One region of the Streptomyces sp. NPDC033174 genome, then DNA from elsewhere that is predicted to be linked to it. Evidence: riboswitches for the same ligand, from Rfam matches in the RefSeq annotation. Region 1 holds a riboswitch; the other holds the start of a gene.
The links. Region 1 has a riboswitch for glycine ahead of gcvP (aminomethyl-transferring glycine dehydrogenase). Riboswitches for the same ligand answer to the same signal wherever they lie in the genome.
Positions count from the first base shown of each region.

Region 2: it holds a riboswitch for glycine, as region 1 does, so the genes downstream of both, gcvT (glycine cleavage system aminomethyltransferase GcvT) here and gcvP (aminomethyl-transferring glycine dehydrogenase) in region 1, are expected to answer to the same signal.

Region 1 covers NZ_JBVIPQ010000003.1:7,415-13,593, forward strand. The annotation lists gene ACZ5VC_RS10110 (bifunctional nuclease family protein) at 1-454, shown strand, start outside; gene ACZ5VC_RS10115 (MerR family transcriptional regulator) at 644-1,243, shown strand; gene ACZ5VC_RS10120 (DNA polymerase IV) at 1,384-2,931, shown strand; gene ACZ5VC_RS10125 (PRC-barrel domain-containing protein) at 2,823-3,224, opposite strand; glycine riboswitch at 3,337-3,435, shown strand; gene gcvP (aminomethyl-transferring glycine dehydrogenase) at 3,617-6,179, shown strand, end outside.
Region 2 covers NZ_JBVIPQ010000002.1:556,142-562,320, reverse strand. The annotation lists gene ACZ5VC_RS08840 (enhanced serine sensitivity protein SseB C-terminal domain-containing protein) at 1-566, opposite strand, end outside; gene ACZ5VC_RS08835 (enhanced serine sensitivity protein SseB) at 629-1,369, opposite strand; gene ACZ5VC_RS08830 (AAA family ATPase) at 1,528-2,190, opposite strand; glycine riboswitch at 2,341-2,440, shown strand; gene gcvT (glycine cleavage system aminomethyltransferase GcvT) at 2,595-3,725, shown strand; gene gcvH (glycine cleavage system protein GcvH) at 3,793-4,170, shown strand; gene glyA (serine hydroxymethyltransferase) at 4,182-5,444, shown strand; gene ACZ5VC_RS08810 (L-serine ammonia-lyase) at 5,596-6,179, shown strand, end outside.

The DNA.
Region 1 (6,179 bases):
GGGTGTCCGGGTGGAAATGCCCTCCAACCAACCGATCGTGCTCCTGCGTGAAGTGGGAGGCGATCGGTACCTCCCCATCTGGATCGGACCGGGTGAGGCGACGGCCATTGCCTTCGCCCAGCAGGGCATGGCTCCTGCCAGGCCCCTGACCCATGATCTCTTCAAGGACGTGCTCGAAGCCGTCGGGCAGGAGCTCACCCAGGTCCGGATCACGGATCTGCGGGAAGGGGTCTTCTACGCGGAGCTGGTCTTCGCCAGTGGAGTCGAGGTGAGCGCTCGGCCGTCCGACGCCATAGCGCTCGCCCTGCGGACCGGTACGCCGATCTTCGGCAGTGACGGTGTGCTGGACGATGCCGGCATCGCGATTCCGGATGAGCAGGAGGACGAAGTGGAGAAGTTCCGCGAGTTCCTCGACCAGATCTCGCCGGAGGACTTCGGATCCAGTAGCCAGTGACCGGCCTTTCGACCTGTCTCGCTTCTCCGGGTGCCGTCCGGGCATTCGAGTAGCCGTTCCCGGAAGAGAGTCACGGGAAACCACTCTCAGGGTGATTATCACTCGGCGTGCCGAGTGTGGCGATCGTTGACGCACCCCGAGTGACTGCCTACCGTCGTGTGGGCAGGTCAAGGACGGAGGGTCGGCGTCATGAGCAGCGGCGACGGTACGGCAGGGGGTTCCCTCGGACGGAGTCCGGGGGAGAGCGGGCCGTATCCGCTCCACGGCAGTGCGGCGGCGGCCGAGCCGACGACCGACACCATCGGGTATCGAGGACCGACCGCGTGCGCGGCGGCGGGCATCACGTACCGCCAGTTGGACTACTGGGCGCGCACCGGGCTGGTCGAGCCCAGCGTGCGGCCCGCCTACGGCTCCGGCACCCAGCGGCTCTACAGCTTTCGTGACGTCGTCGTGCTGAAGATCGTCAAGCGCTTCCTGGACACCGGGGTGGCGCTGCAGAACATCCGGGCGGCCGTACAGCATCTGCGGGCGCGGGGCTTCCGGGACCTCGAGCGCATGACGTTGATGAGCGACGGCGCGACGGTGTACGAGTGCTCGTCGCCGGACGAGGTCGTCGATCTGTTGCAGGGCGGCCAGGGCGTCTTCGGGATCGCCGTGGGTGTGGTGTGGCGGGATGTCGAGGCCGCGCTGTCGCAGCTTCACGGGGAGCGGGTCGACACCGGCGAGACGCTGGTCGGGCACAACCCGGCGGACGAACTGGCGCGGCGCCGCCGCGACAAGGCCGTCTGACTCGCCGCCCTTCCGGAGTCCCTGATCCGGCCGTCCCTGCCGCCGTCTCGTCCTTCCGGCCGCAAGTCCGCTACGACGCGGCCGGGCCGTCGTACAGAAGTGCGGGTCGATTGTCAGTGCCGTAGGGCAGCATCGGTGGTGTGAGAGCCGCGCCGACGATCCTGCATCTCGACATGGACGCCTTCTTCGCCGCCGCGGAGCAGGCGGCGAAGCCGAGCCTGCGCGGAAAGCCGGTGGTCGTCGGAGGTCTCGGCCCGCGCGGAGTCGTGGCCACCGCCTCATACGAGGCCAGGCGCTTCGGGGTGCATTCGGCGATGCCCATGGCCCAGGCCAGACGGCTCGCGCCGAACGCCGCCTATCTGGTGCCCCGCTTCTCGCTCTACCGCTCGGTCAGCGACCAGGTCATGGAGCTGCTCGGACGGCTCTCGCCGCTCGTCGAGCCGCTGAGTCTGGACGAGGCCTTCGTGGACCTCGAAGCGGGGGGCGCGGCATATGACTCGGCCACGGCGCGGGAGGCCGGTGAGCGGCTGCGCAGGGACATTCTCGGCACCACCGGGCTGACTGGGTCGGTGGGGCTCGCCGGGTCGAAGATGCTCGCCAAGATCGCCTCCGAGGAGGCCAAGCCCGACGGGCTGGTCCTGATAGAGCCGGGGACCGAGCGGGAGCTGCTCGGCCCGAAGTCCGTACGGATCCTGCCGGGCGTCGGGCCGGCGACCGGCGAGCACCTGCGCCGGGCCGGCATGACGACGGTGGCGGACCTCGCCGAGGCGGGGGAGGACGAGCTCGTACGGCTCCTGGGCCGGGCGCACGGTGCTTCGCTCGCCCGGATGGCCCTGGGGTACGACGACAGACCCGTGGTGGCCGAGCGCGACACCAAGTCCGTCTCGGTCGAGGACACCTTCGACGTCGATCTGCACGACCGGGTCCGTATCCGCGTGGAGGTGGAGCGGCTCGCCGACCGGTGTGTGCAGCGGCTGCGGGCGTCGGGGCACTCGGGGCGGACCATCGTGCTCAAGGTGCGGCGGTACGACTTCTCGACGCTGACCAGGTCGGAGACGCTGCGCGGGCCGACGGACGCGGCGGCGGTGGTGCGGGAGGCGGCCGCGCGGCTGCTCGAGGCGGTGGACACGACCGGCGGCGTCCGGCTGCTGGGCGTGGGCGTGACCGGCCTCGCCGACTACACCCAGGAGGACCTCTTCGCGCAGGCCGCCGACGACGAGCTCGCGGCGGTCGAGGACGCCGACGTGAAGGGAGAGCACGACCCCGAGGCGGCGGCGGAGCGGCCGGAGAGCGCCGCCGAGCCGCCGGAGCGGCGCTGGCCCGCCGGTCGGGACGTGCGCCATGTCCGGTACGGGCCGGGATGGGTGCAGGGCAGCGGGGTCGGCCGGGTCACGGTCCGGTTCGAAGAGCCCTGGTCGAAACCAGGGCGGGTACGGACCTTCCTCGTCGACGACCCCGAACTGGAGCCGTCGGATCCGCTGCCGCTGGTGTGGAGGGAGCCGGAGACCCCGGCGGAGGAGAGCGCGGCAGAGCCCTCACCGGGGCCAGGGGACGGGGCCGGTGAGGGTGCGGCGGACGGTCAGGTCTCCGAGGGCTCGTCCCGGCCGGCCAGCCGGCCGAAGTCACGGTCCGGCGGTGGCGGGGACGGACTCGCTTCGTCCGGCACGACGGGGAGGTCTATCCCGTAGTGCCGGTAGAGCTGGAGCTCCTGCTCGGGGGAGAGATGTCGGCCGACGCCGAAGTCCGGCGCGTCCTTGATCAGGGAGCGTTCGTACGGGATGTGAAGCGCGCCGCCGACCAGTTCGCTGGGCTCCAGGGGGACGAAGGCGTCTCTGCTGAACAGCCCGGTGCGCACGGCCGCCCACTCGGGAACACCCGTGGCATCGTCCAGATACACCTCGTCGATGGTTCCGATCTTGGTCCCGTCACGGTCGAACGCTTTGCGGCCGATCAGGCTGCGCGGATCGATGTCGGTCTGCACGGTCCCTCCAACGGGTCGCGGCTGCTCTCAAACACTACGAAAGTGCACAACGGGGATGTCGGCCACTCGAGGGATGTCCGGGGAACCTCGCTGGTAGGCTGGCTCTGGCTGCTGACCCCGTGCGGGAGAGTCCACCGAAGAAACCTTTCGGGGGCGCCGAAGGAGCAAATCCTCCCCGGAATCTCTCAGGCCCCTGTACCGCACGGACGAGGTCACTCTGGAAAGCAGGGCGGACGTCCGACGGCATCCGCTCTCACCGACGGTGAAAGTCGGCGTGCCGTTTTTCGGTGTGCCGGTGAAACTCTCAGGTTGAGATGACAGAGGGGGAGGCCGTCCGGGCATCCGCGCCGTGGTGCCCCTCGCAGGTCGTGACGACCAGGAGGCCTCCGTACATGACCGCCAACCGCATTCCGCTCTCCGTACTCGAACAGGGCATTCCGTTCGAGCAGCGGCACATCGGACCCGACGCCGAGGCGCGCGCGAAGATGCTCGCGCAGGTCGGCTACGGCTCGCTCGACGAACTCACCGACGCCGCGGTACCGGACGTGATCAAGAGCGCCGAGGCGCTCGGACTCCCCTCCGCCCGCACCGAGGCCGAGGTGCTCGCCGAACTGCGCTCGCTCGCCGACCGCAACCAGGTGCTCGCGCCGATGATCGGCCTCGGCTACTACGGCACCTTCACGCCGCCGGTCATCCTGCGCAACGTCATGGAGAACCCGGCCTGGTACACGGCGTACACGCCGTACCAGCCGGAGATCTCGCAGGGCCGCCTCGAGGCGCTGCTGAACTTCCAGACCATGGTCGCCGACCTCACCGGCCTGCCCACCTCCGGCGCGTCCCTGCTCGACGAGGGCACCGCCGCCGCCGAGGCCATGTCGCTGGCCCGCCGGGTCGGCAAGGTCAAGGACGGCGTCTTCCTGATCGACGCCGACGCGCTGCCGCAGACCATCGCCGTGATCGAGACCCGCGCCGAGCCGACCGGTGTCGAGGTCGTCGTCGCCGATCTGTCCGACGGCATTCCCGAGGAGATCGCCGAGCGCGGTGTCTTCGGCGTGCTGCTCCAGTACCCGGGCGCCTCCGGCGCGGTCCGGGACCTCAAGCCGGTCATCGAGCGGGCGCACGAGCTCGGCGCGATCGTCACCGTCTCCGCCGATCTGCTGGCGCTCACCCTGCTCACCTCGCCCGGTGAGCTCGGCGCGGACATCGCCGTCGGCACCACGCAGCGGTTCGGTGTCCCGATGGGCTTCGGCGGCCCGCACGCCGGTTACATGGCCGTCCGCGAGAAGTTCGCCCGCAGCCTGCCCGGCCGCCTCGTCGGTGTATCCGTCGACGCCGACGGCAACAAGGCCTACCGCCTGGCGCTGCAGACGCGCGAGCAGCACATCCGCCGGGAGAAGGCGACCAGCAACATCTGCACCGCGCAGGTGCTGCTCGCCGTCATGGCAGGGATGTACGCCGTCTACCACGGCCCCGACGGCCTCAAGGGCATCGCCCGGCGCACCCACCGCTACGCCGCGATCCTCGCCGAGGGGCTGCGCGCCGGTGGTGTCGAGGTCGTGCACGGCTCGTACTTCGACACCCTGACCGTCCGCGTGCCCGGCAAGGCCGCGCAGGCCGTGGCCGCCGCCCGCGAGGGCGGGGTCAACGTGCACCTCGTCGACGCCGACCACGTCTCCGTCTCCTGCGACGAGACCACGGGCCGCGACCAGCTCACCGCCGTGTGGGCCGCCTTCGGTGTCGACGCCGACATCGAGGCGCTCGACGCCACGGCCGCCGACGCGCTCCCCGAGGGCCTGCTGCGTTCGGACGCGTACCTCACGCACCCGGTGTTCCACGCCCACCGCTCCGAGACGGCGATGCTGCGCTACCTGCGCAAGCTCGCCGACCGCGACTACGCGCTGGACCGCGGCATGATCCCGCTCGGCTCCTGCACGATGAAGCTCAACGCCACCACCGAGATGGAGCCGGTCACCTGGCCGGAGTTCGGGGCGATGCACCCGTTCGCGCCGGCCGACCAGGCCGCGGGCTACCTCACGCTCATCACCGAGCTCGAGGAGCGCCTCGCCGAGGTCACCGGCTACGACAAGGTCTCCATCCAGCCCAACGCCGGTTCGCAGGGCGAGCTGGCCGGTCTGCTGGCCGTTCGCGCCTACCACCGCGCCAACGGCGACACCCGGCGCACGGTCTGTCTCATCCCGTCCTCGGCGCACGGCACCAACGCCGCCTCCGCCGTGATGGCCGGGATGAAGGTCGTGGTCGTCAAGACCGCCGACGACGGCGAGATCGACATCGACGACCTGCGCGCCAAGATCGAGCAGTACCGTGACGAGCTGTCCGTGCTGATGATCACGTACCCGTCCACGCACGGCGTGTTCGAGGAGCACGTCGCCGACATCTGCGCCCAGGTGCACGACGCCGGCGGCCAGGTCTACGTCGACGGCGCCAACCTCAACGCGCTGGTCGGCCTCGCCAAGCCGGGCCGGTTCGGCGGCGACGTCTCGCACCTGAACCTGCACAAGACGTTCTGCATCCCGCACGGCGGCGGTGGCCCCGGTGTCGGTCCGGTCGGCGTCCGCTCGCACCTCGCCCCGTACCTGCCGAACCACCCGCTTCAGCCGGCCGCCGGCCCGGCGACGGGCGTCGGCCCGATCTCGGCCGCGCCGTGGGGCTCCGCGGGCATCCTGCCGATCTCCTGGGCGTACGTACGGCTCATGGGCGGCGAGGGTCTCAAGCGCGCCACCCAGGTGGCGGTGCTGGCGGCCAACTACATCGCCAAGCGCCTGGAGCCGCACTTCCCGGTGCTCTACACCGGTCCCGCCGGTCTGGTCGCGCACGAGTGCATCGTCGACATCCGGCCGCTGGCGAAGGCGTCCGGCGTCAGCGTCGACGACATCGCCAAGCGCCTGATCGACTACGGCTTCCACGCACCCACGATGTCGTTCCCGGTCGCCGGCA
Region 2 (6,179 bases), on a different contig from region 1:
CTCGTGTCGTACAGATCGAGGCCGATGGCGAGGTACGGGGAACCGAGCGCCGGCTGGACCCAGGCGCGGCGCAGCGAGCGGACGGCGGGGGTGCGGTGGGCGTTCTGCGTGAGCAGGGCGTAGAACTGCGGGATCTCGATGGCCGGTTCGGCCAGCCGCAGGGGCCCCGCGGGCATCCGGTCCAGGCCGGTGGCGATCCGGCGCAGATCGGCCCAGGGGACGCCCAGACCGCCGCCGGGGGCGTGCGGATTGAGCCAGATGCCCCAGCGGTCGGGGTACAGGGCGCGGGCGACGTCGCGGCCGCTGATCACCTCGTGGGCGCGGGTCCAGCCGGAGGCGGAGAGCTCCTGGGTGGAGGTGACGCAGGGCGCGTAGCCCAGGCCGTCGACCTCCATGTTTCCGTACTGTGCCTCGGGCGAGCCGGCCGTGCCGTGCCACAGCAGCATCCAGACCTGGCCGTCGGCGAGCGCGTGCAGCAGCGACTCGTACGCGTCGTAGCGTCCGGGCGTCACCTGGCGCAGCATGTGCTCGACCTGCCCGGCCGCAGCGGTGCCTGACGCGCTCACCTTGGGTTCCGCCCCTCTTCGATCCACCGAACCAGCTTATGCGTGCTTGTGCGCGGTCCCGCTTACGCGGGCACCCGCTGGTAGAAGGGGCGCACCTTCTCCAGCATCCAGTCGCCGACCGGGTCCTGGGCGACGTCCAGGAGGACCAGGTTCACCGGCCAGGACACGGAGGCCCGGCCGAGCGCGCGGCCGAGGGCGTCCATCGGCGCGTTGCGGTCGGCGCCCTCCCAGGAGGCGAGCTGGACGCCTATAAACAGGGACGGTTCGTCGCCCTCGACGCTGGCCAGGCCGCGGCGGGCGCTGAGCACCACACCGGTCGCCTCGAACTCCGCGGAGGCGGCGGCGAGGAAGTCGACGGGGTCGTCCTGCCAGTCGGGCTCGAAGAGCCGGACCCGGCCGCCGCTCGCGGGGCCGTCCAGGGGGGTGCGGCCGACCCGGCACAGTTCGGCGACGGCGGGCGGCGGCAGCGGGAGGCCGACGGCGCCGCCGGGGTTCACGGCGATGCCGAGCTGCGGCGGCAGACCACGGGCGACGTCACGGGCGGGGGCGACGGTGAAGGACATGTGGCCGCCGACGCAGGCGAGGAACTGCTGCTCGGAGCTGAACACCGGGACGTACGGGATCCCCTCGATCTCCATCGTCGGCAGGTCGAGGTCCCTGCTGTCCGGTCCTCCGCCGTTGGGGAGGGGCACCCAGACGGAGCTGCGTCCCAGCACTTCGACGAGCCGGCCTCCCGCCGAGGGGTTGCCGAGCGAGGCGGCGAGCACCTCTTCCAGCTCGTTGCCCGGCCATGCACTGTCCACTGGTCGCTTCCCCTTCTGACCCGATCCCGGCAGAACCCTAACGCCGGGGCGGCGGCGGAAGGGCGTGCTGTGTCGAAAAGGACAGTGAGGGCCGGCTTCCGGTTCCACGGTTCTCCGGGACGGGCGGCTCGGCGGGGGGAGCGGTTCCAGCGGGGCCGTCAGACGGGGGCCGCGAAGGAGACGCGCCGGAGGGCGGTCGCCGCGTCGCGGTCCAGAAGCGTCACGGAGGAGCAGCCGCGCGGGAAGCGGGCCGACTCGGCGTCGCACAGCAGTCGGGAGACGGCGCGGCGGTGGCGGGCGAAGGCATAGCCGGAGACGCCCCGGCCGCGCTCGCGCTGGCCGGCCCTGGCCGTCTCGGGCGTGACGTCCAGCAGGAGCAGGTGCAGCGCGCTGCCGCGGCGGCGCGCCTCGCGGGCGAGCAGGCGTCTGACCCAGGTCTGGGTGCCGCAGTCGTGGACGACGACGCTCTCGCCGGAGCGCAGCGCCCGCCACAGGCCGGCGTAGTGGGCGATCCGGGCGGCCGGGCGGTAGACGGCATAGGGAAGGAAGGACGGCATCCGCGCCTCCCAGCGCTCGCGGGCGTCCTGCGAGTCGATCCCGCGCTCCTGGGCCGCGCGCCGGATCAGTGTCGACTTTCCGCTGCCGGGCAGCCCGGAGACGACCACGATGTCCCCGGCCGCGAAGGTGAGGGCCCGGGGGCCCCGGCCCCCGCGCTCCCGCAGGTCGCGCAGGACCGGCGCGGCGGCCGCCGAGCGCACCCGCCCGCGCGGCGCGGGCAGCCCCGCCGTCGTCGCGTACGCACCTGTCCGCTGCAACGTCATCGCTTCTCCCCCTGTCGGGTCGTCGGACCCTTGCCCATGGAGTGTAAAGAAACAGTAATGAGGCACAAGCGATTTGCCGATGAGATCCCTCGTGCAATGATGTGCGCGCCAAGCGCACACGCGTGCGCAGACAACCTCATACCGGCCGCTTGAATCCGCGCGGGAGAGTCCCGGGGTCGCAGTGCACCCCGGGCGCCGAAGGAGCAAGTTCCTCCCTTGAATCTCTCAGGCCCCGTACCGCGTGGATGAGGCAGATCTGAAAAGTGAGCCGCCTGGCGGCTCCACCCAAGGTGCAAGTCATGACCCGATGTACGTAAGGGTCGTGGTGAACCTCTCAGGTTCCGATGACAGATGGGGAGGATTGTCCTCGCCATCTCATGCCCTGGGACCCGGGAGCCACATCCATGAGCACTGCCCCCCGCCTGACAGCCCTCGATGCCCTGCATCGTTCGCTGGGCGCGACCATGACCGACTTCGCGGGCTGGGACATGCCGCTGCGGTACGGGAGCGAGCGCGACGAGCACAACGCCGTACGGACCAGGGCGGGTCTCTTCGACCTGTCCCACATGGGCGAGATCACCGTCACCGGCCCGCAGGCCGTGGACCTGCTGAACTACGCGCTGGTCGGCAACATCGGCACCGTGGGCCCCGGCCGCGCCCGCTACACGATGATCTGCCGGGAGGACGGCGGCATCCTCGACGACCTGATCGTGTACCGGCTCCAGGAGCAGGGGGCCGCACCGGCCGAATATCTGGTCGTCGCCAACGCCTCCAACGCGCAGATCGTCCTCGACGCCCTCACCCAGCGCGCGGCGGGCTTCGACGCCGAGGTACGGGACGACCGCGACGCGTACGCGCTGATCGCCGTCCAGGGCCCGGAGTCCCCCGGCATCCTGAAGTCCCTCACCGACGCCGACCTGGACGGGCTGAAGTACTACGCGGGCCTTCCGGGCACGGTCGCCGGGGTGCCGGCGCTGATCGCCCGTACCGGCTACACCGGCGAGGACGGCTTCGAGCTCTTCGTGGCCCCTGAGCACGCCGTGGAGCTGTGGCAGGCGCTGACCAAGGCCGGCGAGGGCGCCGGTCTCGTCCCGGCCGGTCTCTCCTGCCGTGACACGCTGCGCCTGGAGGCGGGCATGCCGCTGTACGGGCACGAGCTGTCCACCGCCCTGACCCCCTTCGACGCCGGTCTCGGGCGCGTGGTGAAGTTCGAGAAGGAGGGCGACTTCGTCGGCCGCGCGGCCCTGGAGGACTCCGCCGAGCGCGCCGCCACCAACCCGCCGCGCAAGCTGGTCGGCCTCGTCGCCGAGGGCCGCCGGGTCCCCCGCGCGGGCATGGCCGTCGTCGCGGGCGGAAAGGTGATCGGTGAGGTCACCTCCGGCGCCCCCTCGCCGACGCTGGGCAAGCCGATCGCCATGGCCTACGTGGACGCGGCGCACGCCGAGCCGGGCACGCCCGGTGTCGGTGTCGACATCCGCGGCGCCCATGAGCCGTACGAGGTCGTGGCGCTGCCGTTCTACAAGCGCCAGAAGTGACACTCGGCACCTCCCGTATCTCTCCCCCGTTCATCAGCACTCCCCCGCGTACAGGAGAATTCAGGTCATGAGCAACCCCCAGCAGCTGCGCTACACCAAGGAGCACGAGTGGCTGTCGGACGCCGAGGACGGCGTGTCGACGGTCGGCATCACGGAGTTCGCGGCGAACGCGCTCGGTGACGTCGTCTACGCCCAGCTCCCCGAGGTCGGGGACACGGTCGCCGCGGGCGAGACCTGCGGTGAGCTGGAGTCGACCAAGTCCGTCAGCGACCTGTACTCGCCGGTGTCCGGCGAGGTCGTCGCGGCGAACCAGGACGTGGTGGACGACCCGTCCCTGGTGAACTCCGCTCCCTTCGAGGGCGGCTGGCTGTTCAAGGTACGGGTGAGCGAGGAGCCGAACGACCTGCTCTCCGCCGACGAGTACACCGCGTTCTCCGGCAACTAAGGATGTCCCCGATGTCGCTTCTGAACACCCCTCTCCATGAGCTGGACCCGGACGTCGCCGCCGCCGTCGACGCCGAGCTGCACCGCCAGCAGTCCACCCTCGAGATGATCGCCTCGGAGAACTTCGCTCCGGTCGCCGTCATGGAGGCCCAGGGCTCGGTCCTCACCAACAAGTACGCCGAGGGCTACCCCGGCCGCCGCTACTACGGCGGCTGTGAGCACGTCGACGTGGTCGAGCAGATCGCGATCGACCGCATCAAGGAGCTGTTCGGCGCCGAGCACGCCAACGTCCAGCCCCACTCGGGCGCGCAGGCCAACGCCGCCGCGATGTTCGCGCTGCTGAAGCCGGGCGACACGATCATGGGCCTGAACCTGGCCCACGGCGGTCACCTGACCCACGGCATGAAGATCAACTTCTCCGGCAAGCTCTACAACGTGGTCGCGTACCACGTCGACGACGCCACCGGTGAGGTCGACATGGCCGAGGTCGAGCGCCTCGCCAAGGAGTCCAAGCCGAAGCTGATCATCGCCGGCTGGTCCGCCTACCCGCGCCAGCTGGACTTCGCCGCCTTCCGCCGGATCGCGGACGAGGTCGGCGCGTACCTGATGGTCGACATGGCGCACTTCGCCGGCCTGGTCGCCGCGGGTCTGCACCCCAACCCGGTGCCGCACGCCCATGTCGTCACCACGACGACGCACAAGACGCTGGGCGGCCCGCGCGGTGGTGTGATCCTCTCCACCGCCGAGCTCGCCAAGAAGATCAACTCCTCGGTCTTCCCCGGTCAGCAGGGCGGCCCGCTGGAGCACGTGATCGCCGCGAAGGCCGTCTCGTTCAAGATCGCCGCCTCCGAGGAGTTCAAGGAGCGCCAGCAGCGCACCCTGGAGGGCGCCCGCATCCTGGCCGAGCGCCTGGTCCGGGCGGACGTCACCGAGCACGGCGTCTCGGTCCTGTCCGGCGGCACCGATGTGCACCTGGTCCTGGTCGACCTGCGCAACAGCGAGCTGGACGGCCAGCAGGCCGAGGACCGTCTCCACGAGGTCGGCATCACGGTCAACCGGAACGCGATCCCGAACGACCCGCGTCCGCCGATGGTCACCTCGGGTCTGCGCATCGGCACGCCGGCGCTGGCCACCCGCGGGTTCCAGGCCGCCGACTTCACCGAGGTCGCCGACATCATCGCCGAGGCGCTGAAGCCGGCCTATGACGCGGACGCCCTCAAGGCGCGGGTCACGGCCCTCGCGGACAAGCACCCGCTGTACCCCGGCCTGAAGTAGTTTCGACCCTTTCTGTTGTATTTTCGTTCGTACGAACATCCGGGGCACCGCGCACACTGGACAGTGAGCGCGGTGCCCCGTCCCTTCTCCGCGCTTTCTGCTCCACCCCGGCAGACAACGGCGTCTACCCACCCCCACAAGGAGTTCCCCCGTGGCCATCTCGGTCTTCGACCTGTTCTCGATCGGCATAGGCCCGTCCAGCTCCCACACGGTGGGCCCGATGCGGGCGGCGCGGATGTTCGCCCGGCGCCTGAAGAACGAGGGCCTCCTGGCCCACACCGCCTCCATACGGGCCGAGCTGTACGGCTCGCTCGGCGCGACCGGCCACGGCCACGGCACGCCCAAGGCCGTCCTGCTGGGCCTGGAGGGCAATTCCCCCCGCACGGTCGACGTGGAGAGCGCCGACGAGCAGGTCGAGCGGATCAAGTCCGCCAAGCGGCTGAGCGTCCTCGGGGTGCACGAGATCGGCTTCGACTTCGACGAGGACCTGATCCTGCACCGCCGCAAGGCCCTGCCCTACCACGCCAACGGCATGACGATCTTCGCCTACGACGCCGAGGGCGCTCTGATCCTGGAGAAGACGTACTACTCGGTCGGCGGCGGCTTCGTCGTCGACGAGGCCGCGGTCCAGGGCGAGAACCCGATCGTCCCGGACGACACCGTGCTGAAGTACCCCTTCCGCACGGGTGACGAGCTGCTGCGGCTCTCCCGCGAGACGGGCCTGTCGATCTCCGC